3 regions of the Arthrobacter sp. AOP36-A1-22 genome follow, and region 1 is predicted to be linked to each of the others. Evidence: predicted binding sites of a transcription regulator. Region 1 holds the regulator's gene; each other region holds the start of a gene.
What was found. The regulator LexA, encoded in region 1, represses DNA repair genes until DNA is damaged. The targets are predictions, from matches to a motif close to TCGAACANNTGTTCGA.

Region 1 (9,869 bases):
TTGCTCAGGGTGACTTCGGCTCCGACGTGTTCGAGCGCGCGGACCGCGGAACGGATGTTGCCCGATCCGTAATCCAGCACGGTGATCCGGGGCCCGGCCATCTACAGGGCACCCTTCGTGGAGGGGATCATCCCGGCGTTGCGGGGGTCTGGTTCCACGGCCTGGCGCAAGGCGCGGGCGAAGGCCTTGAACTGCGCTTCGACGATGTGGTGCGGGTCCCTGCCGCACACCAGTCGCATGTGCAGGCAGATCTGTGCGTGCAGCGTGATCGATTCGAAGACGTGGCGGGTGAGCGAGCCGGTGAAGTGCCCGCCGATCAAGTGGTATTCCTGACCAGCCGGCTCACCCCCGTGGACCAGATAGGGCCGTCCCGAGATGTCGACGACCGCGTGGGCCAGGGCCTCATCGAGCGGGACCGAAGCTTCGCCGAAGCGGCGGATCCCCGCCTTGTCGCCCAGGGCGGTGCGCAGGACCTCGCCGATGGTGATGGCCACGTCCTCCACCGTGTGGTGGGCGTCGATGTGGGTGTCGCCGGTCGCCTGGACCGTCAGGTCGATCAGCGAGTGCTTTGCCAGCGCCGTGAGCATGTGGTCGTAGAACGGGACGCTGGTGCTGATGTTCGCGACACCCGTGCCGTCCAGGTCGAGTTCGACGGTGACGGTGGACTCGCTGGTGGCACGCTCCATGCGGGCTCGGCGACCGCCGAGCAATTCTGCAGACATGGGTATTCCTTCGGTGTGGGTGGGGCGGGCGGCGACGGTGGCGGCCCGCAGGTTAAGTCTAGCTGTCGTGCCCGGAGCCGGTATCCGCGGCGGGGCTCAGGAGGCCCTCCAAGGCCTGGAGGAATGCGGTCGTCTCGGTCTCGGTTCCAGCGGTGACCCGCAGATGACCGGCGATGCCCACATCTCGGATGAGTACCCCGGCCTCGAGCAGACCCTGCCAGATGGCACGGGAATGCTCGAGCCCGCCGAAAAAGACGAAATTGGAGTCACTGACTGCCGGTTCCAACCCCAACCGGGTGAGTTCGCGGACGATCCTGTCGCGTTGGCCCTTGATGTCCTCGACCGTGGCCAGCAGCGCATCGACCTGTTTCAAGGCGGCATTGGCGGTGGCTTGGGTGACGGCCGAGAGGTGGTAAGGCAGACGGACCAGGCGCAGCGCATCGGCGATTTCCGGGGCCGCCGCGAGATAGCCCAGCCGGGCCCCGGCCAGCGCGAAGGCCTTGCTCATGGTCCGGGTGACGATCAGTCGTTCGCGGCCGGGCAGCAGTGTCAGCGCGGATCCGGTCCCGCTGAGTGCGAATTCGGCGTAGGCCTCATCGACGATGACGATCGCCTGGCTGGCACGCCCTGCCTCGTATACCGCTTCCACGACGTCCAGTCCCAGGGCGGTACCCGTCGGGTTGTTCGGCGAACAGAGGATCACGATATCCGGCGCCGCCTCCGTGACCTGGTCCGCTGCGGATCGCGCGCTGAGTCCGAAGTCACCGCTCCGCTCTCCGGCGAGGTAGGTGGTGTCGGTCCCGCTGGCCAGCAACGGGTACATCGAATACGTGGGCGGGAAGCTCATCACGGTGCGTCCCGGCCCTCCGAAGGCCTGGAGGATCTGCTGCAGGACCTCGTTGGATCCGTTGGCGGCCCACATGTTCGCCGCATCCAGCCCGTGTCCCAAATAGTCGGCGAGGCGTTCGCGGAGTTCGGTGAATTCACGATCCGGGTAACGGTTCAGGGACGCAGCGGCGGCACTGACCTCTTCGGAGATGGCCCGGCTTACTGCCTCGGGCAACGGATGGGTGTTCTCGTTGACGTTCAACAGGATGGGCACGTCCAGTTGCGGTGCGCCGTAGGGTTCGATGCCACGCAGGTTTTCACGCAGGGGCAATTTGGCCAGTCGTTCCAGCTGATCACTCACGACCCCATTCTATTGCCCGTGCCCCGCAGTCGGGAATCGGACCGGGTGACAGGGTCATAAAGCGGGCCTAATCGCCCGTGGGGACGAAGATCTCCTGGCCCGGGACGAGGACCGATCCGTTCAGGTCGTTCATTTCCGTGATTTCCGCCATGACGTCACGGCGGTCGCGCTGCGGGGCGAACTCCTCGGCCAGCGCCCAGACCGTGTCGCCCTCCATGACGGAGACGGTCGTGGCTTCCACCGCGGTCGTATCCGATGCGTCCGAGGCCATGACCGGGGCGGTGAAGATGCCAGCGAGGACGAGCAGGGCGGTGGCTGCCAGCATGACCGGCAGGCCAATGAGGATGAAGCGCCCCCGTCGCGTCAGCTCCAGCCGGCCCCGAGGGGTGGAGGCACGGGCCGGGGCGGTGGTCGGAACGGAGTCCGCCTTGAGGGACACCGGGGCTGCGAGTGCGATCTGCGCCATGGTCTGACCTTCCTGTTGTCCGCCGAAGCGGGTTCTCGTTGCGGGTGTCGAACCCGATCTTCGAACTCATATTCGAACTTCTATCTCATTTTTAGCATCTATGTACGAAGATTGTCGAGACACGTTCGAATAAATCTTTGAATGAAGTCCGTGACTGCCCTAGAGTGGAAGCCATCGGCTGGATGGATGAGAGTCCACCAGTTGCATCCGACACATTGCGCACAGCCCCGGTACGCCGGCGATTTACCAGGACGGGATGGATCATGAGCTCAGCGGAGAATCCGGCGCCGAAGAAGGCACCGAAGGGGTTGACTGTCCGGCAGAGGCGGATCCTGGAAACCATCCAGGAGGCCGTGACCGCCAAGGGGTATCCGCCGTCCATGCGCGAAATCGGCGATACGGTCGGGCTGGCGAGCTTGTCCAGCGTCACCCACCAGCTCGCCCAGCTGGAGAAGCTCGGCTACATCCGGAGGGATCCACGCCGCCCCCGGGCCATGGAGATCCTGCGCCCGCTGGCCCCCGAGGTCACCGGGACCCCGGAGGCCTCGCAGCCGGCTCCCGCCCCGCGGGAACCGGAGCAGCTTCGGCCCCGGCTGACCGTGGTGGACTCGGATGATTCCGACGAGGTGGCCCGGGTTCCGCTGGTGGGCCGCATCGCCGCCGGTGGACCAATCCTGGCGGACCAGGCGGTCGAGGATGTCATGTCATTGCCACGCCAACTCGTCGGGCACGGTGAACTGTTCATGCTCAAGGTCAGCGGGGATTCGATGGTCGAGGCAGCCATCTGTGACGGGGACTGGGTCGTCGTCCGCCGTCAGCAACATGCGGAGAACGGCGATGTCGTCGCGGCGCTGCTCGATGACGAGGCCACGGTGAAGACCTTCAGGCAGCGCGACGGCCACACGTGGCTGCTGCCACAGAACCGCCAGTACGAGCCGATCCTGGGCGATCATGCCACCGTCATGGGCAAGGTCGTTTCGGTGATGCGTTCGATCTAGGCCGCGGTGTACTTCCAGGAGGGCCCGTCCGCGGACGGGCCCTCCTTTCATGTCTAGTCCTCGCTCGCCGCCAGACGCCTCAGCGACCCCAGCACGACGTCCTTGTCCGTGGTCGACCACATCGGGGGCAGCGACGCACGCAGGTAGTTTCCATAGCGTTCGGTGGCCAGCCGTGAATCCAAGACGGCCACCACGCCACGGTCCCCCGTGGAACGGATCAACCGGCCTGCCCCCTGGGCCAGACGGACTGCTGCATGGGAGGCGGAGACGGCCATGAAACCGTTGCCCCCATGTCGGGCAACGTCGCGGCTGCGTGCCGTGGACAGCGGGTCGTCGGGGCGTGGGAAAGGGATCCTGTCGATGACCACCACCCGGCATGACTGACCCGGCACGTCGACTCCCTGCCAGAGGGTCATGGTCCCGAACAGGCAGGTATCGCGTTCATCGGCGAACTGCCGGACCAACGTGGACATGCTCGACTCGCCCTGGCAGAGAATCTCCGGGTCCACCCGTGGCCGCAGCGCTTCGGCGGCCTCCTCGGCGGCCCGCCGGGAGGAGAACAATGCCAGTACTCCCCCGCCGGAGGCCCCGATCAGGTCGGCGAGCTCATCCAGGGCCTCGGTCGATACGTTTCGCGATGGTTTGGGCAGATGCCGCGCAACATAGAGCATCCCCTGCCGGGCATAGTCAAAGGGGCTACCGACATCGATGCCCGTCCACGCGGGAGCCCCCTCGCCGAGCAGCCCCAACGATCCGGCCACCGGTTCGAAGGCAGCACCTATGGCCAGGGTCGCGGAGGTCAGGACGACCGTGCGGCCGTCGAAGAGGCCCTCACGTAATTTGCCGGCCACCGACAGTGGAGCGACATTGATCGTCGCGGGGGCCGAGTCATCCGGGGCGCTGTAACCGGCCCCCGGGGTGAAGTTGCCTTGGCGGGATATCCAGACGACCTCGCGTTCATCGGCGGGTCCATCGAGGCGTTCGCACTGTTCCTGCAGATACATCAACTGCGAGCGGGCCATCTGGCGTCCGCCGTCAGCGGTTTCGCCATTCCCCGGTTTCGAGTCGGACAGGGCCGTACGCGCCGCTTCGCGCACGGCGGCGATGGCGGCGACCTGCTCTTCGTTCAGCCCCTTGGGCAGCAGCCCGGTCGGCACTCCCTCCAGGGAGTCGGACAGGGTCTTACCCGCCTGGTTGAGGGCTTCGACAGCGACGCCTTTGCAGTTTCTGCGGGTCGCGGTGGCCGCGGCGGCAACCAGCGCTGCCGAGATGGGGCGGGTCACCGAATTGGTGACCCGGTCCTGGAGTTCATGGGCCTCGTCGATGATCACCGTGTCAAATTCCGGCAGCACCGCCAATCCCTCGAACGCCGAGACGGCCAGCAAGGCGTGGTTGGTGATCACGATGTCGGCATCGCCGGCCTTCTTGCGGGCCAGTTCGCTGAAGCATTCCTCGGCCATCGGGCACCGCTGGGCACCGAGGCAGTCCATGGCACTGACGGAGACCTGCCGCCAGGCACGTTCGCTGACCCCCGGGACGAGATCGTCCCGGTCCCCCGATTCGGTTTCCTCGGCCCATTCGCGTACGCGAACGACTTCCTGGCCCAGTGCCGAAGTGGGCCCCGTGCCGGCGGTCAACGGGCGGGCCGCCCCGTCATCGCCCAACGCGAAGAGCGCCCCTTCATCCTCGTCGGGGTAGCCGCCTCCCAGCTTGTACTTGCAGACATAGTTCGATCGCCCCTTGGCCAGGGCGACATCCAGGTGCCGCGGCAGCTCGTCATCCAGGTTCTCCAGGAGCCGGGGAACGTCCCGACCGACGATCTGGGCCTGCAGGGCCAAGGTCGCGGTGGAGACGACCACCGGTTTATCTGCTTCGAGGGCGTGGGCGATCGCCGGAACCAGATAGGCCAGCGATTTACCCGTCCCGGTGCCGGCCTGCACCAGGAGGTGCTTTCCGCTTTCGAAGGCCTCCACGACCTGTTTGGTCATCTCATGCTGTCCGGGCCTGCTTTCCCCGCCCATGCGTTCGACCGCCTGATCCAGGAGGGCGACCACCTCTTGTACTTCAGCCATGTACGACGAACTGCTCCAATTCCGCGGCGAGTGCACCGCGTACCTTCACGGACAGACGGGTCCCTTCATCCAGGTGCTCGGTCTCCAGGATCTCCGCGTCGGAGCCGTGCAGCCGGTGGACCAGATCACCACGGTCATAGGGAATCAGCAATTCCATGGCCACATCCGGACGGGGGATGGCTTCGCTGATCGCCGCAAGCAGTTCGGGGATCCCCCCGCCGGTCCGGGCAGAGACCACCACATGGTTCGGTTCGCGTTGACGAATGCGTTCGACGACGAACGGATCGGCGATATCGGCCTTGTTCAACACGATGATCTCTGCAATGTCCTGCGCGTCGACCTCGGTGAGGACCTCCCGGACCGCATGGATCTGGCCTTCGGGGTCGGGGTGGGAGGCATCGACCACGTGCAGGATCAGATCGGCGTCGGCGATTTCCTCGAGGGTCGAGCGGAAGGCCTCCACCAGTTGGGTGGGCAACGACCTGACGAATCCCACGGTATCGGCAATGGTGTACCCCAAGCCATCTTCGGTTTCCGTGCGCCGGACCGTGGGATCCAGCGTGGCGAACAGTGCGTTCTCCACCAGCGCCCCGGCGTCGGTCAAGCGGTTCAGCAGCGAGGACTTTCCCGCGTTCGTGTACCCGGCAATGGCCACCGCCGGAACGGCATTGCGTTTCCGGTTCGAGCGTTTGGCATCACGTGCCGGTTTCATGCCCTTGATCTCGCGACGGAGTTTGGCCATGCGGTCACGGATCCGTCGACGGTCCAATTCGATCTTGGTCTCGCCGGGGCCGCGTGATCCGATGCCACCGCCCGCGGTCCCGACCCGGCCACCGGCTTGGCGTGACATGGATTCGCCCCAGCCACGGAGGCGGGGAAGAAGGTATTCAAGCTGGGCCAGTTCGACCTGGGCCTTGCCCTCACGGCTCTGCGCATGTTGGGCGAAGATGTCCAGGATCAGCGAGGTCCTGTCGATGACCTTCACCCGGACGATGTCCTCCAACGCCCTGCGCTGGGATGGAGCCAGTTCGGAATCGACGACCACGGTATCGGCCCCGGTGCTGGCCACGACATCGCGCAGCTCCTGGGCCTTGCCCGAGCCCAGGAACGTGGCTGGATCCGGTTTCAAGCGGCGCTGGACCATGCCATCCAGGACTTCCGATCCCGCTGTTTCGGCCAAGGCGGCCAGTTCCCGCAGGGAGTTTTCCGCTTCCTGGGACGTTCCTTCGGTCCAGATTCCGGCGAGTACCACCCGTTCCAGCCGAAGCTGCCGGTTTTCGACCTCGGTGACGTCTTCCAGCTCGGTGGACAATCCGGCGACGCGGCGCAGCGCATGGCGTTCGGACAGATCGCGCTGGTCGCCATCGCTTGATGAGTGTCCGTCACCCTTGCCGTCCAAGGCCAGGGCTTTGCCGCCCAGCGGCGCCTGGGCGCGCCTGTCGTCAGCACGCTGGGGCGTGGCACGGTCGGTGGCATCGTCCGTGGCCAGAATACGGTCGATGACGGATTGGATCTCGTCCTCCGGGAGGTTTCGATCGTCCGGGTTGGGCTCGTTATGAGTGGTCATGTTCCCCTTTGAAAGGATTCGTACACCAATTCTAGTCCGGGTCACCGACAGGTGGCTGGTTTCCTCCACAGGCCGAAACCCGAGAGTGCCCGAACCGTGAGTGATTGGGATAACTCTATCACTGAAACCGTCGGGCCGGGAAGACCAGGATTCGCTTTGGCGTCACCCTGACGGTTAATCTTCAACCCATGGGTTCGGACCACTACTTCAGCGCACAACCGTCGACGCCATTCACCCGCAGGAGCGTCCGCGTGATGCTCGGCGGCACGGAACACGCCGTCAACACCGCCGGAGGCATCTTCAGCCCGGATGGAATCGACAAGGGAACCGCGGTCCTGCTGTCCGGGGTGCCCGCCCCGGCGGCGGAAGGCCACCTGCTCGACATCGGCTGCGGCTGGGGTCCGATCGCCTTGAGCATGGCTCTGGCTTCCCCCTCCGCCACCGTCCATGCCGTGGACGTCAACCAGCGCAGCCTGGAACTCACCCGCGAAAACGCGCAGGCCCTGTCCCTGGACAACGTGGTGGCCACGGCCCCCGAAGCCGTCGATGACGACCTGAGGTTCCAGACCATCTGGTCCAATCCCCCGATCCGGGTGGGCAAGGAAATCCTGCATGGGATCCTGCTCCACTGGTTGCCCCGGCTGGCTGTCGGCGGAACTGCCTGGTTGGTCGTCCAGAAGAACCTGGGCTCGGATTCACTGCAACAGTGGCTGGTTCGGGAACTCCCCACCGGGTTCATCGTCGATCGATACTCCAGCGCCAAGACCTTCCGCATCCTGAGGGTGCGCAACACCACGGATGCCTCCGGCGTGGGCACGACTCCCTCGAAGGACTAGACCAGGGTCCCCTCGGCCACCAGTACCGCAGGTCCCTCCAGGACCACATGCTCGCGGCCCTCGGGAGCCGTCACGAACCGTACGGAGACGGTCCCGCCGGGAACGTGCACGTCCCAGCGGCGTGCCGAGGCCCCACCGGCCCAGTGTCGGGTCGCCACGACGGCGGCGCAGGCGCCGGTGCCACACGAAAGGGTCTCGCCCACACCGCGTTCATGGACGCGCATGCGGATGGTTCCGACACCGTCGTTGACCAGCGGATCCGACGGCAACACGAACTCCACATTCGTCCCGTGCTCGGGGACGGGGTCGACCACCGGCATCCGGTGCAGATCCAGCTGGTCCAGCTCGGTCGCCTCGGAGAGCGCGACGACCGTATGCGGGTTGCCCATGTCCACGCTCAGGCCCGGGCGCGGGACCTCCAACGAGGCGTCCACGATGCTGTCCAGGGCCCGTTCATGGGCCTGGTCGGGGAAGAGGAACTCCCACGGGCCCATGTCCACCGAGTACCCGGCGGCAGAGCGGGAGACCACCTTCACCCCGGCCCGGGTGCCGATCGTCAGGGAATCGCCGTCGGCCAGGGAAACCAGAGCACGGGAGACCAGGAAATGCACGAAGACGCGCACCCCGTTCCCGCACATCTCGGAGACCGAGCCGTCGCCGTTGCGGTAATCCATGAACCATTCGGCCTCCGGGTGCCGGGCCAGCAACTCCCGCCCCTCGGCCAGGGTCTCTGAACGGATGGCACGGATCACTCCGTCGGCTCCGAGGCCGAGATGACGGTCGCAGAGGGAAGCCACCTGCGCGGGAAGGATGTCCTGTCTGTTGTCCGGGTCCGAGAACAGGATGAAGTCATTGCCCGTTCCATGGCCCTTGGTGAAGTCCAGGCCCGAGAGGGCCGACAGGGTTCCGCTGGGGTGATCGGATTCCGTAAAGCTCATGGTCCCAGCCTACGTGCCCGGGGATCCTTCGAATTCCCGCACGGATGCTTCCAGCGCTGCCCACAGATCCGGGTCCGCGGCATCGAACCAGTGGACCCGGGGATCGGCCCTGAACCAGGTGATTTGGCGGCGGGCGAAGCGGCGGGTGGCCACGGTGGTTGATTCGATGGCCTGCTCGATCGTCGCGGTGCCTTCCAGCACCTGAAGGAACTGGGCGTAGCCGATGGCCCGGGAGGCGGTCCTGGTCTCGCGCAGACCGAGGGCCGCCAACGACTCCACTTCGTCCAGCAGCCCGGTTTCATGCATGGTGCGCACCCGGTGTGCCACCTTGGCGTGCAGCAGTTCGCGGTCGATGTCGAGTCCGAGTTGGAGCGTGGGTTGCCGGTAGTCGCGGCGCGGCATGTAGGAGCTGAAGGGCCGCCCGGTCAGCTCGTGGACCTCCAGGGCCCGGACCAGTCGGCGCTCGTCCAGATCCCGGGCCGATGACACCGGGTCCGCCACGGCCAGACGACGGCGCATCCCGGCCACACCGTCCTCGGCCGCTTCGGCTTCCAGCCGCCGTCGAATCGTCGGATCGGTGGGCGGGAACTCGAGTTCGTCGATGACGGCCCGGACGTAGAGTCCGGAGCCGCCGACCAGGATCGGCAGCCGGCCACGGTCCTGGATGCCGGCGATCGCTTCCCGGGCCTGCTGTTGGAACGTGGCCACGCTGGCTTCATCGTCGATGTCCATGATGTCCAGCAGGTGGTGCGGGACCCCACCCCGCTCGGCCGGGGCCAGTTTGGCCGTGCCGATGTCCATGCCGCGGTAGAACTGCAGGGCATCGGCGTTGACGATTTCCCCGTCGAGGCGCCGGGCGAGGGCGATGGCGGCGTCGGATTTGCCGGTGGCCGTTGGCCCGACGATCGCGATCAGTGGCCTCATGCCGGGCTAAGCGCGCGGGGGCAGGGCGGGCATGCCCAGCGAGACGCCCTGGCCCGCTGCCCCCTGGCCGGTGCCGCAGGAGTCGGCCTGCGAGCGGTCCCAGGCGTCCCCGGCGCGTGAACGACGCAGGTGGTATTGGGCCGTGGTCGGTGGATCG
Region 2 (9,869 bases), on a different contig from region 1:
GTCTGGCGCAACGCCTTGAAGGCATCGGTCAGGTAGCGCAGCAGGATGCCCTCCGAGCGCGCCAACGAATAGAAGGCGATGTACTCCCCGAACGACATGGCCCGTTCATACATGTCGCGGACCACGGATTTGGGGGCGAGCTCGAAATCACCGAGCCAGGGGGCCCCGCTGCGGTAGGTCTCGAAGGCCTCGCCCAACAGTTCGGCCAACGGTTGCGCATAGGTGACTTCGTCGAGCGCGTTCATCCGCGCCTCGTATTCCATCCCCTCGGCCTTCATCGCGGCCACGGCTTCGCCGCGGGCCTTCTTTTCCTGGGCGTTCAGTACCTGGCGTGGCTTCTCCAGGGTTGCTTCGATGACCGAGACCACGTCGAGGGCGTAGCTGGGTGAATCCCGGTCCAGGATCTCCAGGCTGGCCATCGCGAACGGGGAAAGCGGCTGGTTCAGCGCGAAGTTCTCCTGCAATTCAACGGTCAGGCGCAGCATGTTCCCGTGTTCGTCGGGCTCTTCCAGACGTTCGACCACCCCGGTGGCCAGGAGCTCGCGCAGGATTCCCAGGGCCCGACGCAGCAGGGCACTCTGTCGAGCCGGCGGCTCATGGTTTTCGGTCAGCAGCTTGCGGGCCGCGACAAAGGAGTTCCCGGGGCGCTCCAGCAGATTGAGCAACATCGAGTGGGTGACCTTGAACGACGAGGTCAGGGGCTCGGGGGTGGAGGCCACCATCTTGTCGAAGGTCTTCTCGGACCAGGAGACGAAACCCTGCGGCGGCTTCTTCTTGACCACCTGGCGTAGCTTCTTCGAGTCATCGCCGAACTTCGCGACGGCCTTGGTCATCGACTTCTTGTTTTCGATGGCGAATTCCGGGGCCTGGACGACGACGGTTCCCGCCGTGTCGTAGCCGGCTCGTCCGGCCCGGCCGGCGATCTGGTGGAACTCGCGGGCATTCAGCGGCCGGGTGCGGATGCCGTCGTATTTGGAGAGTGCGGTCAGCATCACCGTGCGGATGGGGACATTGATGCCCACCCCGAGGGTGTCGGTGCCGCAGATGACCTTGAGCAGGCCGGCCTGGGCCAGCTGTTCGACCAGTCGGCGGTATTTGGGCAGCATGCCGGCGTGGTGGACCCCGATCCCGTGACGGACCAGGCGGTTCAGTGTCTTGCCGAAGCCCGTGGCGAAACGGAACCCGGCGATCAGTTCGGAGATCCGGTCCTTCTCCTCCCGGGTGCACACGTTGATGCTCATCAGGGACTGGGCGCGTTCGATGGCTTCGAGCTGGCTGAAGTGCACCACATAGACGGGAGCCTGCTGGGTGGACAACAGTTCCTCCATGGCTTCCTGGACCGGCTCCTCGGAATAGTAGTAATGCAGGGGGATGGGGCGCTCGGCGTTGGCCACCGTCGTGGTGTGCCGACCCGTGCGCTGGGTGAGTTCGTCCTCGAAGCGGGTGACGTCGCCCAGGGTCGCGGACATGAGCAGGAACTGCGCCTGGGGCAACTCCAGCAGCGGGACCTGCCAGGCCCAACCGCGTTGCGGGTCGGAGTAGAAGTGGAACTCGTCCATCACCACAGGGCCCAGATCGGCGTCGCCCCCTTCGCGCAAGGCGATGTTGGCGAGGATCTCCGCGGTGCAACAGATGATCGGAGCGTCCTGGTTCACCGAGGAATCCCCGGTGACCATCCCGACGTTCTCGGCTCCGAAGATCTCACAGAGGGCGAAGAACTTCTCCGAGACCAGCGCCTTGATCGGCGCCGTGTAATAGCTGCGGTCCCCGCGGGCCAACGCATGGAAGTGGGCGGCGACGGCCACCAGGGATTTCCCGGAGCCGGTCGGGGTCGCCAGGATGACGTTGTTGCCCTCGACCAGTTCCATCACCGCCTCGTCCTGCGCCGGATACAGGGAAATCCCGCGATCCTCCGCCCAGGTCAGGAAAGCGGCATAGGTCGATTCGGCGGTGGCCCCACGCGGCGGGGAATCAGGCAGCAGGTCAGTAAGATTCATGGTCCCTCCAGCCTATCGTCCAGCGACCCCGGCGTCGGTGTGCACGCGTCGAACCCGTCGAGGCCGGAATAGGGTGGGGCCATGAAATGGAACCCCGCCAAGTACGTCCAATTCGCCACCCACCGCGACCGCCCCTTCTTCGAGCTGATCGCCCGGATCGAAGAAGACGCCCCGAGGCGGGTCGTCGACCTGGGTTGCGGTCCGGGTCCGCTGACCGCCGCACTGGCCGATCGGTGGCCCGACGCCCGGATCACCGGGCTGGATGCCTCACCCGAAATGATCGGGAAGGCCACCGCGGATCATCAGCGGCCCCGTGTGGACTTCGCCGAAGCCGACGCCGCAACCTGGACTCCCGAAGCGGAAACCGACGTCCTCATCAGCAATGCGATGATGCAGTGGATTCCCGGGCACGGGGAGCTCATGGCGGGATGGCTCGATGCCCTCAAGCCGGGCGCGTGGTTCGCGGCCCAGGTACCGGGCAACTTCGAGGCCCCCTCGCATGCGTTGATGCGAGGACTTGCCGCGGAAGCGCAGTGGGCGGACCGCTTGCAGGGATTGGTGCTGCGCAAGGACGCGGTCGCCGAACCGGAGACGTACCTGCGCCTGATGTTCGACCATGGTTTCGAAGCAGACGTGTGGGAGACCACGTACGAGCAGATCCTGCACGGTCCCGACCCGGTGCTCGACTGGGTCCGCGGTACGGCACTACGCCCGATCCTCTCGGTGCTGGAGGATGCCGACGCCGCGGAGTTCGAGGCGGAGTACGCCGCGCTGGTCCGTGAGGCCTACCCTCCCTTCACCGGCCCGGATGGCGGGGAACTGACGGTCTTCCCCTTCCGGCGCATCTTCATGGTCGGGCGCAAGGAGGACCGGCGGTAGGCATGGAGGCCCGCATGAGGCCGATAGGGCCGCGGTCTTGGCACCGGCCTAGCCGCCGGATTCGTTGCACTGCTGCGGATCCCCGTAGGGGCTACGTGCACCGTTGATCAGCCAGTTGAGTCCGTCCCAATGCATTTTGTACTCGATCGCCCAGTCTGAACAGTCCTGCTGGCCGTCCTTGCTGTCTTCAGTGTCCTGCACCGTTTGTAGCTGGACGAGGGCCACCAGGTCGTCGCCGTGTCCGCTGACATCAACGACGTTGAATCCGAGCCAGTACGACGAGGCCAGACCTGCCTGCCATGTGCCCAGTCCGCCCATGCCCTCCTGCATTTCAGGAGTGAAAAAATCGAATGCCGCCTCGTAGGCGCCATCGTTGATGCCCTGACCGTGGATCTGCAGGCTCTGGGCAATGTTCATGGCCTGATCGTGCTCTGAGTCGATGGAGACCTCGACCTCGACGCTCCGGGCCAGGGCATCTTCGCACTCGGCAGGCCGCACCGGGACGTTCCGTTGCTGCCATGCCTCGACTGCTTGTGCCGTACGGGGTCCGGAGACGGCATAGGCCATGCCAGCGACGGATCTCTCACTGCGGCGGTCCGGACGCATGCTCATGACCCCTGCAACCGAGCCGTCCCGGGTGATGAGAGGGCCACCGCTGTTCCCGGGGTTGACCGGTGTGTCTGTCAGGACGAAGTTGCCGGAGTCCACTTCGGATTCGGGCGCGCCTCGTTTCAGCCCGCTGACCGTTCCCTTGGAGAAGGAAAGGTCGTCGCCAAAGGGGAAACCCAGCGCCGCCACCTCGGTCCCGACGGGTGGATCCTCCTGCCGCAAGGTAAATACATGGCCCGGGGCGGTGTTGTTCAGGCGCAACAAGGCGAGATCAGCGTTGTTGTTCACTCCCATGACTTGAGCCCCGGAGAGATCGCCGTCGATCTGGGTCGTGACTGAAGTTGCCCCCTGTACGACATGGGCTGCCGTCACGAGCAAGTCATCCGCGACCAGGAAACCCGAGCCGGTCCCTCCACCGTCACAGGTGACGACCTGGATTTTTGCCAGGCCGCTGGTGACGTCCTGTGCCGTCTCGGGCCACGTCGCGACCGACTCACTCGAGGCGGCTGGTGTAGTGGGTGGGGAGCTTGGTGGTGGGGATGGAGTTTTCGGTTCCGGTGCGGAGGAGGTCGCTGGTGACGAGGGGGCCGCAGGTCTTGGCACATCGGCTTGGGGTGAAGCAGTCAGGGCCGCTCCGCCGCCTGATAAGGCACTGCAGCCGGTGATGGCAGTTCCGATGATGGTTCCCAACGCGATCAACTGATACGTTTTTCCGGTCCGGGGCTTCACGTCGGCTCACTCTCCTTGTCGTCGGAGCCGCCCGGGCAATCTTGGTGGACAGCGCGAAAGTTGACTTAGCTTAGAGCGTTCTGCCGGCTAGGACCAGTGTTCAAGGGATCCCGTTCTACGGGGGCTGGTGAAGGGCGCGGCCTTTAGTCAGCGGACCACGTGGTGACCGATGGTGGGAGGAGTGGCTGCGGAATCTGGGGGGCCCGACGCCGGGGGTATCTGTTGCCGCACGGAAGTGTCTGCGTATGGACGGCGCCTGCCCTGGGGTGCTGCCCTCGGGAACTTGAAGTATCACCGAGGCTTCGAAACCCCCGGAATGGGGAGCCGTGGGACGTCCCGTCCAGCTACAGTTCCATGGTCGGGAACCGTGGCCCGACCGGGAGGCCTCCGCGCAGTCAAACCTTCCCGTGCCGTGTCCGGGGTGGTAGAGCTGGGGTCAGCAGCGACGGAACACCGCACAGGAGGAACCGGCCATGGAAAACCCACTACCCCGCGCCTACCAGAGCTATCTGGAGGGGGCCGAACCAGCCTTCCTCGATACCGTCCGACCCGTCATGCAGGAATCCGTGGCCGAAGGCGAATACGGGGTCCTCGTGAGATTCCTCGGATCTGGCGTCCAGGCCCTGGTGTCGGAGACGGTCCCGTTCGGAGAGGTCCGGGAACTGCATAACGAGTAGGGGGCGCCAGCCAGCCGTCTACCAGCCGCGCTGTTTCCATTCAGCCAGTTGCGGGCGTTCCGCGCCCAGGGTGGTGCCCTTCCCGTGACCGGGATGGACGAATGCGTCATCCGGGTACTGCCCGAAGAGACGCTCAGAGACGTCCTCATGCAGGGAGGCAAACCGGGAGGGGTCGCCATCGGTGTTCCCCAAGCCTCCGGGGAAGAGGCTGTCACCGCTGAAGATATGCGTCGGGCCCGAGGGGTCCTCATACACGTAGGCGATGGAGCCGGGGGTGTGTCCACGCAGGTGCACGGCCCGCAGATCGAAGCCGTCGAAGTTCCCGATATCGTCCTGGCCCAGGACCACAGCGGGTTCGACTCCCGTGGCCGCCCGGATCCCTTCCACGTCGTCGGCCCCGCAGGCCGTCCGCACGCCGGTCTCATCGGCCAGCTCGCGCAGCGCCCGGACGTGGTCCCAATGCTGGTGGGTGGTGGCGATCAGCTCAAGGTGCGGGGTCACCGCCGCGTCCTCGGCGGCCTCACTGATCAGACCGCGCAGTGCCGGTGCGTCGGCGGCGGCATCGATCAGCACCTGCGCGCCGGTCTGCTTATGGGTGATGAGGTAGGCGTTGTTGTCCATCGACGAAACGGACACGCGGCGGATGGTGACCTCCGCCAGGTCATGCAACAGCGAATTCTCTGGGCTCATGCCGCCAGCCTAGGCGCTCGCCGGAGCGGGGGAAAAGCGCCGGCGGGTACTGTGGGGGGCACCCGAAGCCACGGCCAGCGATGACCGGCCCGGATCCCCGAGGAGACCCAGTGAACGACGACGTCTTGGATTTTGTCGCCATCAGCAAGGACGTGCCTGAGAACCCGTATGACCAGATCCGCCAACAGATCCTGGAGGCCATCGGTTCGGGGAAGCTGGTTCCGGGAACCCGGCTGACTTCGGTCCGGGCGCTCGCCGGACGACTGGGGGTCGCCGTGAACACGGTGGCCCGGTCCTACCGGGAACTCGAACAGGCAGGAGCAGTCCAGACCCGAGGGCGTCACGGGACCGTCGTCCTGGCCACGGGCTCCGAGGGCGACCGCAGACTCGCGTCCGCGGCCCAGGAACTGGCCTCGCAGGCCAGGACCTGGGGCGTGGGGGAGGACCGCGCCGTTGAATTTCTGCGGGCCGCCTTCCGCGTGCAGTGAACACCGGCGGTCCAAACCCGCTGAAACCCGCAAAAACATGAGTCTTCGAACGTGTGTTCGAGGCCGAATTCGACTACTCTGGACCCGTGGCTATTTCCTCCAGCGAATTGCAATCCGTTCCCAGCGTTTCCATGGAATCCATCGAGCGTGCCCACGACCGGTCGCGACTTCTCGTGAAGGGCGCCCGGGAGCACAACCTGCGCAATGTGGATCTGGATCTCCCGCGGGACGCGATGATCGTCTTCACGGGCTTGTCCGGATCGGGCAAGTCCTCCCTGGCTTTCGACACGATCTTCGCCGAGGGCCAGCGCCGCTATGTCGAATCGCTCTCCGCCTATGCCCGCCAGTTCCTCGGCCAGGTCGACAAGCCGGACGTGGACTTCATCGAAGGACTGTCCCCGGCGGTCTCGATCGATCAGAAGTCGACGTCGAAGAACCCGCGTTCCACGGTCGGGACGATCACCGAGATCTACGACTACATGCGCCTGTTGTGGGCCCGTGTCGGCCACCCGCACTGCCCGGTGTGCCATGAACCGGTCACCCGGCAGACCCCGCAGGCGATCGTGGACCAGCTGCTCGAGCTCGAGGAGGGGATGCGTTTCCAGATCCTCGCTCCGGTGGTCCGCTCACGCAAGGGCGAGTTCGTCGACCTTTTCAAGGAGCTGGCTGCCAAGGGCTATGCCCGTGCCCGGGTCGACGGGGACACCATCCAACTCAGCGACCCCCCGAAGCTGGGCAAGCAGTACAAACACACCATCGAGGTCGTCATCGACCGGTTGGTCGCCAAGGACGGCATCCGGCAACGGCTGACGGATTCGATCGAGACGGCCCTGGGCCTGGCCGACGGCCGCGTGCTCGCTGACTTCGTCGACCTGCCCGCCCAGGACGACGCGCGGGTCCGGGCCTTCTCGGAACATCTGGCCTGCCCCAACGAACACCCGTTGGCGATCGACGAGGTCGAGCCGCGCTCGTTCTCCTTCAACAACCCCTTCGGTGCCTGCCCCGCGTGCACCGGCATCGGGACCCGGTTGGAGGTCGACGAGGAACTCGTCGTGCCCGATCCGGGCAAGACATTGGCCGAAGGGGCCATCGCGCCCTGGTCGCTGGGCGTGGCCACCACCCAATACTGGAACCGGCTGCTGCAGGGCCTGGGCGACGACCTGAAATTCGATCTGGATACCCCCTGGCGCAAGTTCACCGACGTCCAGCGCGATGCGATCCTCAACGGCAAGGACCATAAGGTCGTGGTCCAGTACCGCAACCGTTTCGGACGGGAGCGCAAATACAGCACCGGGTTCGAAGGTGTCATCCAGTACATCCACCGCAAACACCTGGAAACCGAATCCGATCACGCCCGGGACCGGTACGAGGAATACATGCGGCAGATTCCCTGCCCCGTGTGCAACGGCGCCCGGCTGAACCCCGCCTCCCTGTCGGTGCTGATCAACGGCAAGTCCATTGCCGAAGTCTCCGCCATGCCGATGCGCGAATGCGCCGACTTCCTCAATGCCCTGGTCCTGTCGGGACGCGAAAAGCAGATCGCCCACCAGGTGCTCATCGAGATCCAGGCCCGGCTGCGCTTCCTGCTCGACGTCGGACTCGAGTACCTGAACCTCGAACGAGCCGCCGGAACGCTCTCCGGTGGGGAGGCCCAGCGCATCCGCCTGGCCACCCAGATCGGTTCGGGGCTGGTCGGCGTGCTCTACGTCCTGGACGAACCCTCCATCGGCCTGCATCAGCGCGATAACCGACGCCTGATCGAGACCCTGAACCGCCTGCGCGACCTCGGGAACACGCTCATCATCGTCGAGCATGACGAGGACACCATCCATCAGGCCGACTGGATCGTCGATGTCGGCCCGGGGGCCGGCGAACACGGGGGCACCGTCGTGCACTCGGGGTCGTTGGAAGGGCTGATGGCCAATACCGATTCGATGACGGGCGACTACCTCGCGGGCCGCCGCAGGATCGAATTGCCGGCCAAGCGCCGCAAGGTCGATCGCAAACGCCAGGTCACCGTCGTCGGCGCCCGGGAGAACAACCTGCAGGACGTCACGGTGAAGTTCCCGCTCGGGGTGCTGACCGGCATCACCGGGGTCAGCGGCTCCGGGAAGTCCACGCTGGTCAACGACATCCTCTATAAGGTGATGGCCAATAAGCTCAACGGCGCCAAGCAGGTGGCCGGACGGCATACCCGCGTCGAAGGCCTCGACCAGCTCGACAAGGTGGTCCACGTGGACCAGAGTCCGATCGGCCGGACCCCGCGTTCCAACCCGGCGACCTACACCGGGGTCTTCGACCATGTCCGCAAGCTCTTCGCCGAGACCAACGAGGCCAAGGTCCGTGGCTACCTGCCCGGGCGCTTCTCCTTCAACGTCAAGGGCGGGCGCTGCGAATCCTGTTCCGGCGACGGCACGCTGAAGATCGAAATGAACTTCCTGCCCGATGTGTACGTCCCCTGCGAGGTCTGCCACGGGGCCCGGTACAACCGCGAAACACTCGAGGTCCAGTACAAGGGCAAATCCATCTCCGATGTGCTGAACATGCCGATCGAGGAGGCGGCGGAGTTCTTCGCGGCCTTCACCCCGATCGCCCGCCATCTGAAGACGTTGGTGGACGTGGGGCTGGGATACGTCCGGCTCGGCCAGCCCGCCACGACCCTGTCCGGCGGCGAGGCCCAGCGGGTGAAGCTCGCGTCGGAACTGCAGAAGCGTTCGAACGGGCGCAGCATCTACGTGCTCGATGAACCGACCACGGGTCTGCACTTCGAGGACATCCGCAAACTGCTGCTGGTCCTGCAGGGGCTGGTCGACAAGGGCAACACGGTCATCACGATCGAACACAACCTCGACGTCATCAAGAGCACCGACTGGGTCATCGACCTCGGACCCGAAGGCGGCCACGGCGGGGGACAGGTCGTCGCCCAGGGCACCCCCGAACAAGTCGCCAAGGTCGAGGCCAGCCACACCGGCAGGTTCCTGGCCGAGGTCCTCGGCTAGGGTCCCGGCCGGCGTCCCGGCGCGGCGTAGGCGCCGCGTGAGTATGCCGTGGCGGGCATGCCTGCCGTGGAGCCCGGGTGGTCCGTGCGACAATATCCCGGTGATGATTCCTGCCCGCACCGTGCTTTTTGACCTCGACGGCACCCTCGTGGACCCCGCCGGAGGCATCACCGGAGGCATCCTGCATGCTTTGGAACGCAATGGGCTGGACCACCCGGGCGACGACGCCCTGAACCTGTTGATCGGGCCCCCGCTGGCCATCGGATTGCTGGGCCTCCCGGGCATGACAGAGGAACTCCTGCCTCGGGTCATCGCCGACTACCGGACCGAATATGACCGCCACGGCCTGGACGCCAGCCGGGTCTATTCCGGCATCCCCGCACTGCTGGGCCAGCTGCGTGAGGCAGGATGCCGTCTGGCGGTCGCGACCTCCAAGCCCGAACCGCTGGCCCGCCGGCTGCTGGCCGCCAAGGACCTGGATGCCTTCTTCGATTCCATCCACGGATCGGCCCCGGAAGAGGCCTCCACAGCCCCGGCAACCGCCGGGAAAGCCCATATCGTGGCCGCCGCACTCCACGCCACCGGCGGCGGGACCGGAGACACCGTCATGGTCGGGGACCGGCTCTACGACATCGAAGGAGCCCGGGCGAACTCACTGACCGCCCTCGGCGTGTCCTGGGGCTTCGCCGCCGACGGCGAGTTGGAAGCGGCAGGCGCGGCCGCCGTCGTGCACTCCGCCGAGGAACTGGGGCGCCTGCTGGGCCCGGCCACTGCCGGTACACAAGCGCACCGGGGGGCTTC
Region 3 (9,869 bases), on a different contig from region 1:
TAGGCAGCCTGGGTCGGCTGGCCTTCGAGTCCGGCCCCGGATCCGTAGTTGACCACGGCGCCGACGGTCTTCTTCAGTTCCTGGTAGGCGGCCAGCATGAAGTTCCGGGTGGCGAAGAACCCGGTGTTGAAGGACAGGTCCCACATGGCATCGGTGTGTTCCAGGAAGGAACCTTGTTTGGAGGCGTGGGCATTGTTGACCAGGGCGTCCAATCGACCGAAGCGGTCCACGGCGCGGGCCACGGCCGCCTTCGCCACCTCGGGATCAGAGACATCGCCGGCGACGAATTCCACGTCCTGGCCGAATTGCTCCACGATGACTGCACCGGCTTCCTCATTGAGGTCGACCGCCACCACCTTTGCGCCCCTGGCGACGAAAGCGCGCGTCACGGCTCCGCCGATGCCCGCCGCGCCACCGGTGACGATGGTGACCTTGCCCTCGAGATTGCGTACTGGTTGGTTGTCCATGGCTGCTCCTCTGATTTGATGTCCTGAAGACAGTATACTCGTTCGATTGTTGCTTTGTCAGCCCACCGCCCCCGCGAAGGCTGCCTGCGGCCCACGCCCTTGCTAGATTGAGGGCCCGTGGCGTGGTGCGATCCGAGCCGGGCCGGGAAACCCGCCGGGAGGAGGAAGGCTGGTGTCTGAAAGCAGGCAGGTGGACCTACCGGGGACAGGGAAATTCGGTGCATGGCGGCCGATGACGACCCCGAAGCCCGATCACCATACTGATCCCCACTGCTCCGACCCGCCGATGCCACGATGAGCACCACGGCGCTGGGGCTGATTCTGCTGGCTGCCCTGGCCCATGCGACCTGGAACATTGCGGCCAAGAGCGCCGGCTCCGCCGGGGCCGCGTTCGTGTGGCTATACAGCGTGGCCTCCACCGTCCTCTACCTCCCTTTCGCCGTGCTCGTGCTCGCCGGGGCCGACGTATCGATGGGCACGTGGTGGTCGGCGGCGTTGGTCAGCGGAATCATCCACACCGCCTATTTCGTGCTGTTGCAACGGGGGTATGCCGTGGGGGACGTGTCAGTGGTCTATCCACTGGCACGCGGGACCGGCCCGTTGCTGGCGGTGGTCTTTGCCATGATCCTGTTCGCCGAACGACCCGGCGCGCTGGGCCTCGTGGGAGCGGCACTGGTGGTCTCGGGCATCGTGGTGATCGGATTGACCGGATCCTCGTCCAGCCGTCCCGGCGGTGCCAGCCGGGGAAACGGGGTCCTCTTCGGGGTGATGACCGGGGTGATGATCGCCGCGTACACCGTGTGGGACGCCCATGCGGTCACGGCACTGGCCATCACCCCGGTGCTCCTGTACTGGGGCTCCTTGGTGACCCAGGTGGCGTTGCTGACCCCCGTCGCACTCCGGGACGTTTCCCGCCTGCGGTCCATCCTGCTGGGGAACTGGCTCAAGGTCCTGGCCGTGGGGGTGTTGTCTCCGCTGGCCTACATTCTGGTCTTGTGGGCCATGCGGCTGGCACCGGTGTCATTGGTGGCACCGGGCCGGGAGCTGAGCGTGGTGCTGGTGACCGTCGCTGGCTGGCTGATCTTCAGGGAGCCCAAGCCTGCCCGACGGCTCGCAGGAGCCGGGACCGTCCTGCTCGGTGTCGTGCTGGTGGCATTGTTCTGAAGAGGGCTCGTGGAGGATGTTCCCGGCAGCAAACACCAGGAGGTCGGATCAGCGACCGCCGATTTCCTGCGATCAAACCGTGCACAGCACCTGATACATCAGGTGGTCCTGCCACCGCCCAGCGATCTTCAGGTATCCGGAGGCCCTCCCATGCCGGGTGAAGCCGTTACGGGTCAGGACGCGCTGGTAGGCATGGTTGTGCACCAGTGTTTCCGCCTGGAGACGGTGCAGGCCCAGCCCATCGAAGGAGTGGGCCCGGGCTTCGGCGACCGCCCGGGTGGCCAAGCCGGCCCCTGGTGTTCCTGTCCGACCCAGAACCCCCGGCTTGCCGATTCCAGCGTGCCGCGGGTGATGCCATTGATATTGATCCTGCCCACCAGGGCGCCGGATTCGTCGGTGATCGCCAAGGGAGGCATGGTCCCGGCTTCCCGGGCGTGGAGACCCCGAAACAGGACACCCACCAGCGCCCCGCCCTCGGGGCCCACCCGACGTGCTGGGGCGGACATTACGGCGATGACGATCTACCCCCTGCTCTTGCAACTGGTTCCGGGTTAGCCTTGTGAGACGGTCAAAGCAGGTGAACCCGGTTGAGCGCGGAGGTTGGCATGAGACGGAAAACATCGTTGACGGCGTTGGCACGTCATGAGTTGGAACACGCAATGACGGGCACGAGCGGTCGTAGTGCGGCTACGGTGCTCGGTGGGCACGACAGGATGCTGCGCCAAACGGTCATCGGGATGCGGGCCGGGGAATCCTTGGACGTGGGCGAAAGCCCGGGTGAGGCCAGTGTGCACGTGCTTTCCGGTCGGGTCGTCCTGCACTCCGGTGGACGGAAGTCCTTCGGCTGGGTCGGTGACCTGCTGGTCATTCCCGCCGCGGCCCACTCGCTGGAAGCCGTCGAGAACTCCGCGATCCTGCTCACCGTGGCGAAGAGCATGCCTTCACGGCCCGACCTTGTTCCGGCTGAGTCAATCCACGAGTTGGCGGAGAGCACTGTGGGTGAGGAGTAGTTCCATTCATTCGCACGGCGAGACGGGATGGTGCCCTGGTCGTGCTGGGCTGACCGGATCATGATCCGACGTCGAATTCCGGCCAACCCTCCGGAAGTTCACCGGGCAGCCGGTTGTCCAGGCCTTCGTCCTGCATCCGGATGGCCAGCAACGAGGTGTCCTCGCCACTGGTGGCGGTCTTCGCCGTGGCAGGTGGACGCTTATCGCTGACTCGGTTCGGGTCATTCAGGTGCCCCGGCCCCGGCAGGGTGGCCTGGTCGGCAAGATCCCAGGCTTGCAGGGCCTGCAGGGTGATGCCGCGGGGACCCGTCCGACGGGTGATCCCGTGCACCAGCAGGAGCCGGGTGGAGAACAGCAGCGGCCCGGAGTTCTGCTGGGCTTCGTGGAAGAAGGTGCAGTCCACGCAACCGGTCCCGTCGTCCAGGGAGATGAACACAACCCGTCGACCGCCACGCATCGGCGGTGTCTGCGTGGCGACCCGTACACCGGCAACCAGCACCTCCGTTCCGTTGCGCAGTCCCAGCAGGTCCTCGGCATGGGTCGCCCCCAGCTTCCCCAGTATCGGGGCGTGCGAGGACATCAGGTGGCCGCTGACGTCCACCGACATCAGATCCAATTCGGTGCGGACGGTCTCCTCCATGCTCTGTTCGGCCTCCCCCACGGCCAACCCGCCCAGTTCCACATCACCCATCGGCAAGGACAGCTGTCCCGGGATGGGCCGGTGCCGTGGGGGCAGCGTCTTGGCGGTCCGGGCGGTCAGGTGGAGCATCAGATCCGCGCGGTTGCCGCGTCCAGCCGCTTTTTGCAGGGAATCGAACGCCCCCAGCGCGGCAAAGGTGCGCAACGAGGACCGGCTCAGCCCCGACCGGTCACGTACATCGGCCAGTGAGTCGTAGGGCCGACCGGCCACGACCCGCTTCACCTCGGTCCCTGAGACCCCGTGGATCCCGCTCAAGGACAGCCGGATGCCCAACCGTCCGGCAGGCATCGTCCCCGGGGCCCGGTAGACGGGGGGCACCGTGGCCGGGGGGAGCAGTCCCTTCATGCGTTCGACCCGGTAGGAGGCATCGGAGTTGTTGATGTCCAAGGGCAGGATGGGGATGCCCATCCGCCGTGCCTCGGCCACCAGCAACCGTTTGGGATACATCCCGGGGTCGTGTTCCCAGATGCCGGCCAGGAACGCCTCGGGGTGGTGGGCCTTCAGCCAGGCCGACTGGTAGGTCGGTACGGCGAAGGCCGCGCCATGGGCCTTGCAGAAGCCGAAGGAGCCGAAGGCCTTCAACGTCGTCCAGACCTCGTCGATCACGGCCAACGGATAGCCCCTCGCCAGGGCGCGGGAACGGTAGAGTTCCTCCACCCGCGGTTCGGCCTGCTCGTTGCCCAGCAGCCGCCGATACACATCGGCCTTGGCCAGCCCGCACCCGGTCATCACGTCGAAGATCCGCAGCACCTGTTCGTGGAAGACCGTGACCCCGTGGGTCTCGGCCAGGGCAGGTTTGAGATCGGGGTGCGGATAGCTTTCGACCGCGAATCCGTGCCGGTTCTCCAGATACGGCTTGACCATGTTCGATTGCATGGGCCCGGGCCGGAACAACGAGATGTCGATGATGATGTCGTTGAATCGGCGTGGCGCCAGCTTGCCGATCAGTTCACGCTGCCCGGGGGATTCGATCTGGAAGCAACCCAGGGTGTCGGTGGTGCAAATGAGCTCGAAGGTCGGTTCGTCATCCAGCGGGACCCGCTGCAGGTCGATGGTCCCGTCGCTATCCAGATACTCCGGAAGCTCCCCGTCGGGTGTTCTCGGGTGGGCCCCGGCGCGCGCGACCGCCTCCCCGTCCCCATGGATCCTGACGACTTCGGAGACCGCATGGGCCATCGCCGATTGCATGCGCACCCCCAACACGTCGAGTTTGAGCATGCCCATGGGATCCATGTCGTGCTTGTCGAATTGGCTCATCGCCAACCCGAGTCCGCTGGGCTGGACCGGGGTCCGGTCCAGCAGGGTGTTGTCCCCCAGGATCACCCCGCAGGGATGCATGGAGATGTGGCGGGGCAGCCGGTCCAGCCGTTCGGTCAGGTCCACCAGCAGGTCCAGTTGCTTCTCGGCCCCCATCCGTTCGGCAAAGGGGCGCAGCTCCGGCTTCTCCTCCAGGGCCTCGCGGAAGTTGCTGGCCGAGAAACGCCACAACTGTTTGGCGATGACGTCCAGATCCCCGTCCCCCATGCCCAGCGCCTGCCCCGCGTCCCGGACGGCACCCCGGGCCCGGTATCCGTTCTGCATGCTCATCAGGGTCACCCTCCCGGAGCCGAACCGCTCGAAGATGTGCTCATAGACCCGATGACGCTCGGCGGATTCGACGTCGATGTCGATATCGGGAAGGGTCGTCCGTTCCCGGGACAGGAAGCGCTCGAAGAGCAGGTCGTGCGCCAGCGGGTTCACATGGCTGATGCCCAGGAGGAAGTTCACCAGCGAGGAGGCCCCGGACCCCCGGGCGGCATTGCGCACGCCCAGGGTGGTGATCATCGAGCTGACCTCGGCCACGGTGAGGAAGTAGGTGCTGAACCCCAGGTCCGAGATGGTTTCCAGTTCCATGGCGAGTCGATCGCGCAGCGTACGGGAAGCGGCGTCCTGCGGAATCAGGCGGGTGATGCCTGCTTCGCAGCGTGCCGCCAGCTCCGCGTCGGGGTGGCCGCTGATGCCGATCACGCTGGCTTCGGGGACCACGGGGATTCCCCAGCCGGCGTCGTCCACCGGGTCCATCCGTGCCCAGTCGGCCATCGCCGCGGTGTTGCCCAGCAGTTCCCCGGCGACTTTCCCCTCCCCCGCCTCCCGGGCGATTTCCCGGGCCAAGGCGTGCATCCTCCCGGGGCTTTTGAGCCACCCCTGACCGTTTGGTTGCAGGTCCCTGAGGGTTTCCAGCGAGCTCAGGGCGCGGGCGGAGTCCAGGACGTCGGCAGTGGCGGCCCCGTCGGGGACCGCGTAGCGCACGGCGTTGGTGAGCAGGGCGGGGACGTGCAGGGCCTGGGCCGTACGCAGCATCCGGATGGAATGCGCCGTGCTGAGCCGCTCACCGGGGGTGTTCATATGGGTGACCAGCTCCAGGCACACCACGTCCCGGCCCACCGCCTGCAGCCATCCGGCCAGCGCGGTCCTGGCGCGCGGGAGTTCACGACGCAGGGCCGCCTGTCCGACGTCGGAATCCGGTCCCAGCAGGACCTTCAGCACCGTGCCGGCCTCCGGGTCGGTGGCGCAGGCGGCCAGCTCCGCGTGGGTCACCCCGACCGGTTTGCGTCCGCTGACGCCCCGGTGCGCCGAGGTTCCCTCATGGGCCAGGGAGACCAGTCGGCAGAGGGCACGGTACCCGGCCCCGTCGCAGTGTCCTTTGGCCAGCACGACGATCCGCCCCTGCACCTGGGGCCCCGGACGCCCCCGGGCGGCATGCCCCGGAGGAGGACGGGGGTCATCGGCCGCGGGGCCCAGCACGGCAAGGTTCACCCCGAGGATCGGATCCAGCCCGGTGTCCCGACAGGCCTTGAGGTGTTTGACGGCCCCATACAGGCCATCGCGTTCGGTGGTGGCCAGCGCGTCGGCCCCCTCGGAGGCAGCCCTCAGGGCCAGGTCCTGCGGCCAGGAGACCCCGTAATGGGCACTGAACGCAGAAGCCACGTTCAGATGGGTAAAAGTCATGCGCTCTCCAGCAGGGCATCGTGGATCCGGATGAGCCGCCAGCGCCCGCTCTCCACGTCACGGGAGACCTCGAAGGTCAGTAGCGGCCCCTTGCCGGCGAGTCTGACCTGGAGCCGCCAGATCTCGTGGTCCACGAGTCCCGGGCCGCGACCGCGTTCGGCGCGGACCTCTTCGGCCCACCAGCGACGGCGTTCAAACCAGCGCACGGGGTCGGCGGCAACACGGTATTCCCGCCCCTGCCACCGCATCCGCAAGGGTAGCCCCGCGGTACTGCATTCCACGTCGACTGACTGGGTGAAAAGCCCCATCTGATACCTCCAAATCGCCCCGGACGACGGCATTGGTCCCGGAGCCCTACACGATGGGAGGGGCCGCGAAACTGCCTGTGCACGACGACCACTCCATTCTATTCGAAACTTTGTACTAAGCAAGATCAGACTAGAAAGTATGTACGACACTTTGGGTCTCGTGGGTGGAGGTATCCGTTGGTGGTGCTGATCGAAGGCTGCTGCCCCCGAGGTTCAAGCCCACTCGCAGGGCCGTCTCGAACCGGTCCGGGGAACCTCCTGCATGCCGAAGCTAGTGCGCGCAGCAGGCAACAGGCCCCCGAAAAAGGGCACAGCAACGTCGTCCAGATGATTCGGGAGGAACCTGCTGTTCACCAGGCAGGCAGCCGCGTCAGGGCCTTCCTTCTCCAGGCAGGAGCGAGAACAGCACCATGTCATGGCGTTCGCCGGATCGTGCCGTTTTGGAGCGTTGGAGCCCTTCGCGGGTGAACCCGGCATTGAGTGCCACCTTTTGGGAGCCGATGTTTGCCGATGCGGCCTCGAGGCTCACCCGTTGGGCGCCCAGCTCTTCTATTGCCCACCGGGTCACTGCCCTGGCTGCGGCAGTGGCCACCCCGCGACCGCGCGCCCATGGGGCCACCCAATACCCCACTTCCACCGTGGAGTTGGCCGGATCGACATCAACCAGTCCACAAGAGGCGAGTACGGCATCCGTCGTTTCATCGACCACGGCAAAAGGTGCTCCGGTCCGTTCGTTCCAGGTCATTGCGGAGTGATCCGCAAATGAGGCCGCGTGCTCCTGCGTGTATGGATGCGGCACGGTCGTCCAGCGGATGATTTCGGGGTCCTGGCACGCCCGGTGAATCGATTCCGTATCCCCGCGGCTCCAGGGACGCAAGATGATCCCTTCCCCGCCGTCCGTCGAGCCCCTCAGGATCGGGGGTGTTTCGTTCCACGCCAAAGTCATGGTGAACATCATAGGGGACCCCGCTTTTGAGCAATCGGCCACTGATGGTTGGTCCGTTCCCACCCCGGATTACTCCGCGAAAAGATCCTCGACCGGCTCGATGAGTTCGGGGCCGTTGTTCCGCACGTTGCCCACGGCGGAGCCGACTTCACGGAGGGACCAGCCACCGGCGACCTCATGGGCTTCGTCCCTGACCTGTTCGACCAGTGGGCCGGCTTCCCGGTCGCCGGGGTTCAACCATTCGGACATCGCCGCCCGGTCCAGGGGAATGGGCAGCCGGTCGTGCAGGCCGTGCAGCTCGTCGAGTACTTCGGATTCGCCCGTTTCCTCGGGTGAGGCCATCGTGAGGATGCTGCAGCTGAGCAGCCAACGTTCCGGATCGTCCTCCGCCTTCGTGGGATCCTTCCACCATTCGTAGATGCCGGCGAAGAAGATCAGCGAGTCGTCTTCCCGGTGCACGAAATACGGACGCTTGGAAGCGGTCTTGCCCGTCCCGGACTTCTTCCACTCGTAGTATCCCTCGACGGGGACGGCACAGCGGCGGGCCTTGATGGCGGCGCGGAAGGTGGGTTTCTCCAGGACCGTTTCGCTGCGGGCGTTGAAGGCCCTGACCCCCACCGAGGGGTCCTTGGCCCAGCTGGGGACCAGACCCCATTTAGCCACATGCACCTGCCGGACGACTTCATCGTCCAGGAGTCGCTCCAAGACGATCGGCACATCGGTGGTCGGGGCGACGTTCCATGATTTGCGCAGTTGCAGCGCGTCATCTGCTTCCGCTTCGGCTTCGGCCACCAGATCGCCGATGGCCCGGGCCATTACGTATCGTCCGCACATGGAATAAGGATCTCATAGTGCCGGTTGTGCTGGATATGACTGATTTGAAGACCGAGGAATACATCCCCGAAGCCGGGGCCGTCACCATGTTCACCACCTCCTGGTGCGGATACTGCAGGAACCTGAAGAAGGCCATGGACGCCGATGGCATCTCCTACCGGGAGGTCAACATCGAGGACGTCGCGGGAACCGCCGAGATCGTCGAGGAGTTCAACGGCGGTAACCAGACGGTCCCCACCTTGATCTTCTCCGATGGTTCGGCCGTCACGAACCCCCGAATTGAACAGGTGCGCGAGCGTCTCTAGCGGCTCTATGACAGGATGAAAGGTGCCCGCGGTTTTTCCGCGTGGGCACCTTTTTTCTGAATTGGATGGGCCGTGCTGGACACGGCCGAGAGGATGGAAACCATGGCACAAAAGGTCAAGGCTGTAGTCGTCAAGGCCAAGGACGCACCGGTGGAAATCGAGACGATCGTCGTTCCGGATCCCGGTCCCGGCGAAGCGGTCGTGGACATCCTCACCTGCGGGGTCTGTCACACCGACCTGCACTATAAGCTCGGCGGCATCGGCGACGAGTATCCGTACCTGCTCGGACACGAGGCCACAGGCGTCGTGAGCCAGCTCGGGGAAGGCGTGACCAACGTCGAGGTCGGCGATCGCGTCGTCTTGAACTGGCGGGCCGTCTGCGGCGAATGCCGGGCCTGCGCCAAGGGCCAGCCGCAGTACTGCTTCGATACAGCCAACGCCGATCAGCCGATGACCCTCGAAGATGGCACGGAGCTCTCCCCCGCGCTGGGCATCGGGGCCTTCGCGGAGAAGACCCTGGTTGCCGCCGGCCAATGCACCAAGGTCGATGACGACGTCGATCCAGCTGCCGTGGGCCTGCTGGGCTGCGGCATCATGGCCGGTATTGGTGCGGCGATCAACACCGGGGAGGTCAAGCGCGGCGAATCCGTCGCGGTCATCGGGTGCGGAGGGGTCGGCATCGCCGCCATCGCCGGCGCGAAGCTGGCCGGTGCCACCACGATCATCGCCGTGGACATCGATCAGTCCAAGGTCGACATGGCCGTCGAGCTCGGAGCCACGCACGGGATCAACTCCAAGGAGAAGGACCCGGTAGAAGCCATCAAGGCACTGACCGGTGGCTTCGGCGCCGATCTCGTCATCGAGGCCGTCGGGCGTCCGGAAACCTATCGGCAGGCCTTCTACGCCCGTGACCTGGCCGGCCGCGTGGTTCTGGTCGGCGTTCCGACGCCGGAGATGAAACTCGAGTTGCCGCTGGCCGATGTCTTCGGCGGTGGCGGTTCACTGAAGTCCTCCTGGTACGGCGATTGCCTGCCCTCCCGCGACTTCCCCATGTTGGTCGAACAATACAAGCTCGGACGACTGGATCTGGATGCGTTCGTCACCGAACGCATCGGTCTGGGGGACATCGAGGCTGCCTTCGAGAAGA

Region 2: the regulator LexA is predicted to act here: its motif matches at 6,115-6,130, upstream of uvrA (excinuclease ABC subunit UvrA).
Region 3: the regulator LexA is predicted to act here: its motif matches at 6,769-6,784, upstream of ACT3S2_RS10725 (DUF6504 family protein).

Annotation. Positions count from the first base shown of each region.
Region 1 covers NZ_JBQSWX010000024.1:14,187-24,055, forward strand. The annotation lists gene hisH (imidazole glycerol phosphate synthase subunit HisH) at 1-101, opposite strand, end outside; gene hisB (imidazoleglycerol-phosphate dehydratase HisB) at 102-722, opposite strand; gene ACT3S2_RS13010 (histidinol-phosphate transaminase) at 781-1,911, opposite strand; gene ACT3S2_RS13015 (LysM peptidoglycan-binding domain-containing protein) at 1,979-2,377, opposite strand; gene lexA (transcriptional repressor LexA) at 2,641-3,375, shown strand; gene ACT3S2_RS13025 (ATP-dependent DNA helicase) at 3,429-5,447, opposite strand; gene hflX (GTPase HflX) at 5,440-7,014, opposite strand; gene ACT3S2_RS13035 (class I SAM-dependent methyltransferase) at 7,203-7,850, shown strand; gene dapF (diaminopimelate epimerase) at 7,847-8,788, opposite strand; gene miaA (tRNA (adenosine(37)-N6)-dimethylallyltransferase MiaA) at 8,798-9,712, opposite strand; gene miaB (tRNA (N6-isopentenyl adenosine(37)-C2)-methylthiotransferase MiaB) at 9,719-9,869, opposite strand, start outside.
Region 2 covers NZ_JBQSWX010000023.1:19,426-29,294, reverse strand. The annotation lists gene ACT3S2_RS12795 (DEAD/DEAH box helicase) at 1-1,997, opposite strand, end outside; gene ACT3S2_RS12790 (trans-aconitate 2-methyltransferase) at 2,079-2,876, shown strand; gene ACT3S2_RS12785 (S1C family serine protease) at 2,925-4,088, opposite strand; gene ACT3S2_RS12780 (hypothetical protein) at 4,688-4,891, shown strand; gene ACT3S2_RS12775 (MBL fold metallo-hydrolase) at 4,910-5,581, opposite strand; gene ACT3S2_RS12770 (GntR family transcriptional regulator) at 5,692-6,069, shown strand; gene uvrA (excinuclease ABC subunit UvrA) at 6,201-9,068, shown strand; gene ACT3S2_RS12760 (HAD hydrolase-like protein) at 9,172-9,869, shown strand, end outside.
Region 3 covers NZ_JBQSWX010000016.1:58,944-68,812, reverse strand. The annotation lists gene ACT3S2_RS10750 (SDR family NAD(P)-dependent oxidoreductase) at 1-467, opposite strand, end outside; gene ACT3S2_RS10745 (EamA family transporter) at 762-1,631, shown strand; gene ACT3S2_RS10740 (GNAT family N-acetyltransferase) at 1,704-2,252, opposite strand; gene ACT3S2_RS10735 (LuxR family transcriptional regulator) at 2,237-2,641, shown strand; gene ACT3S2_RS10730 (DNA polymerase III subunit alpha) at 2,700-6,329, opposite strand; gene ACT3S2_RS10725 (DUF6504 family protein) at 6,326-6,637, opposite strand; gene ACT3S2_RS10720 (GNAT family N-acetyltransferase) at 7,008-7,583, opposite strand; gene ACT3S2_RS10715 (SOS response-associated peptidase) at 7,653-8,417, opposite strand; gene ACT3S2_RS10710 (glutaredoxin domain-containing protein) at 8,453-8,722, shown strand; gene ACT3S2_RS10705 (S-(hydroxymethyl)mycothiol dehydrogenase) at 8,825-9,869, shown strand, end outside.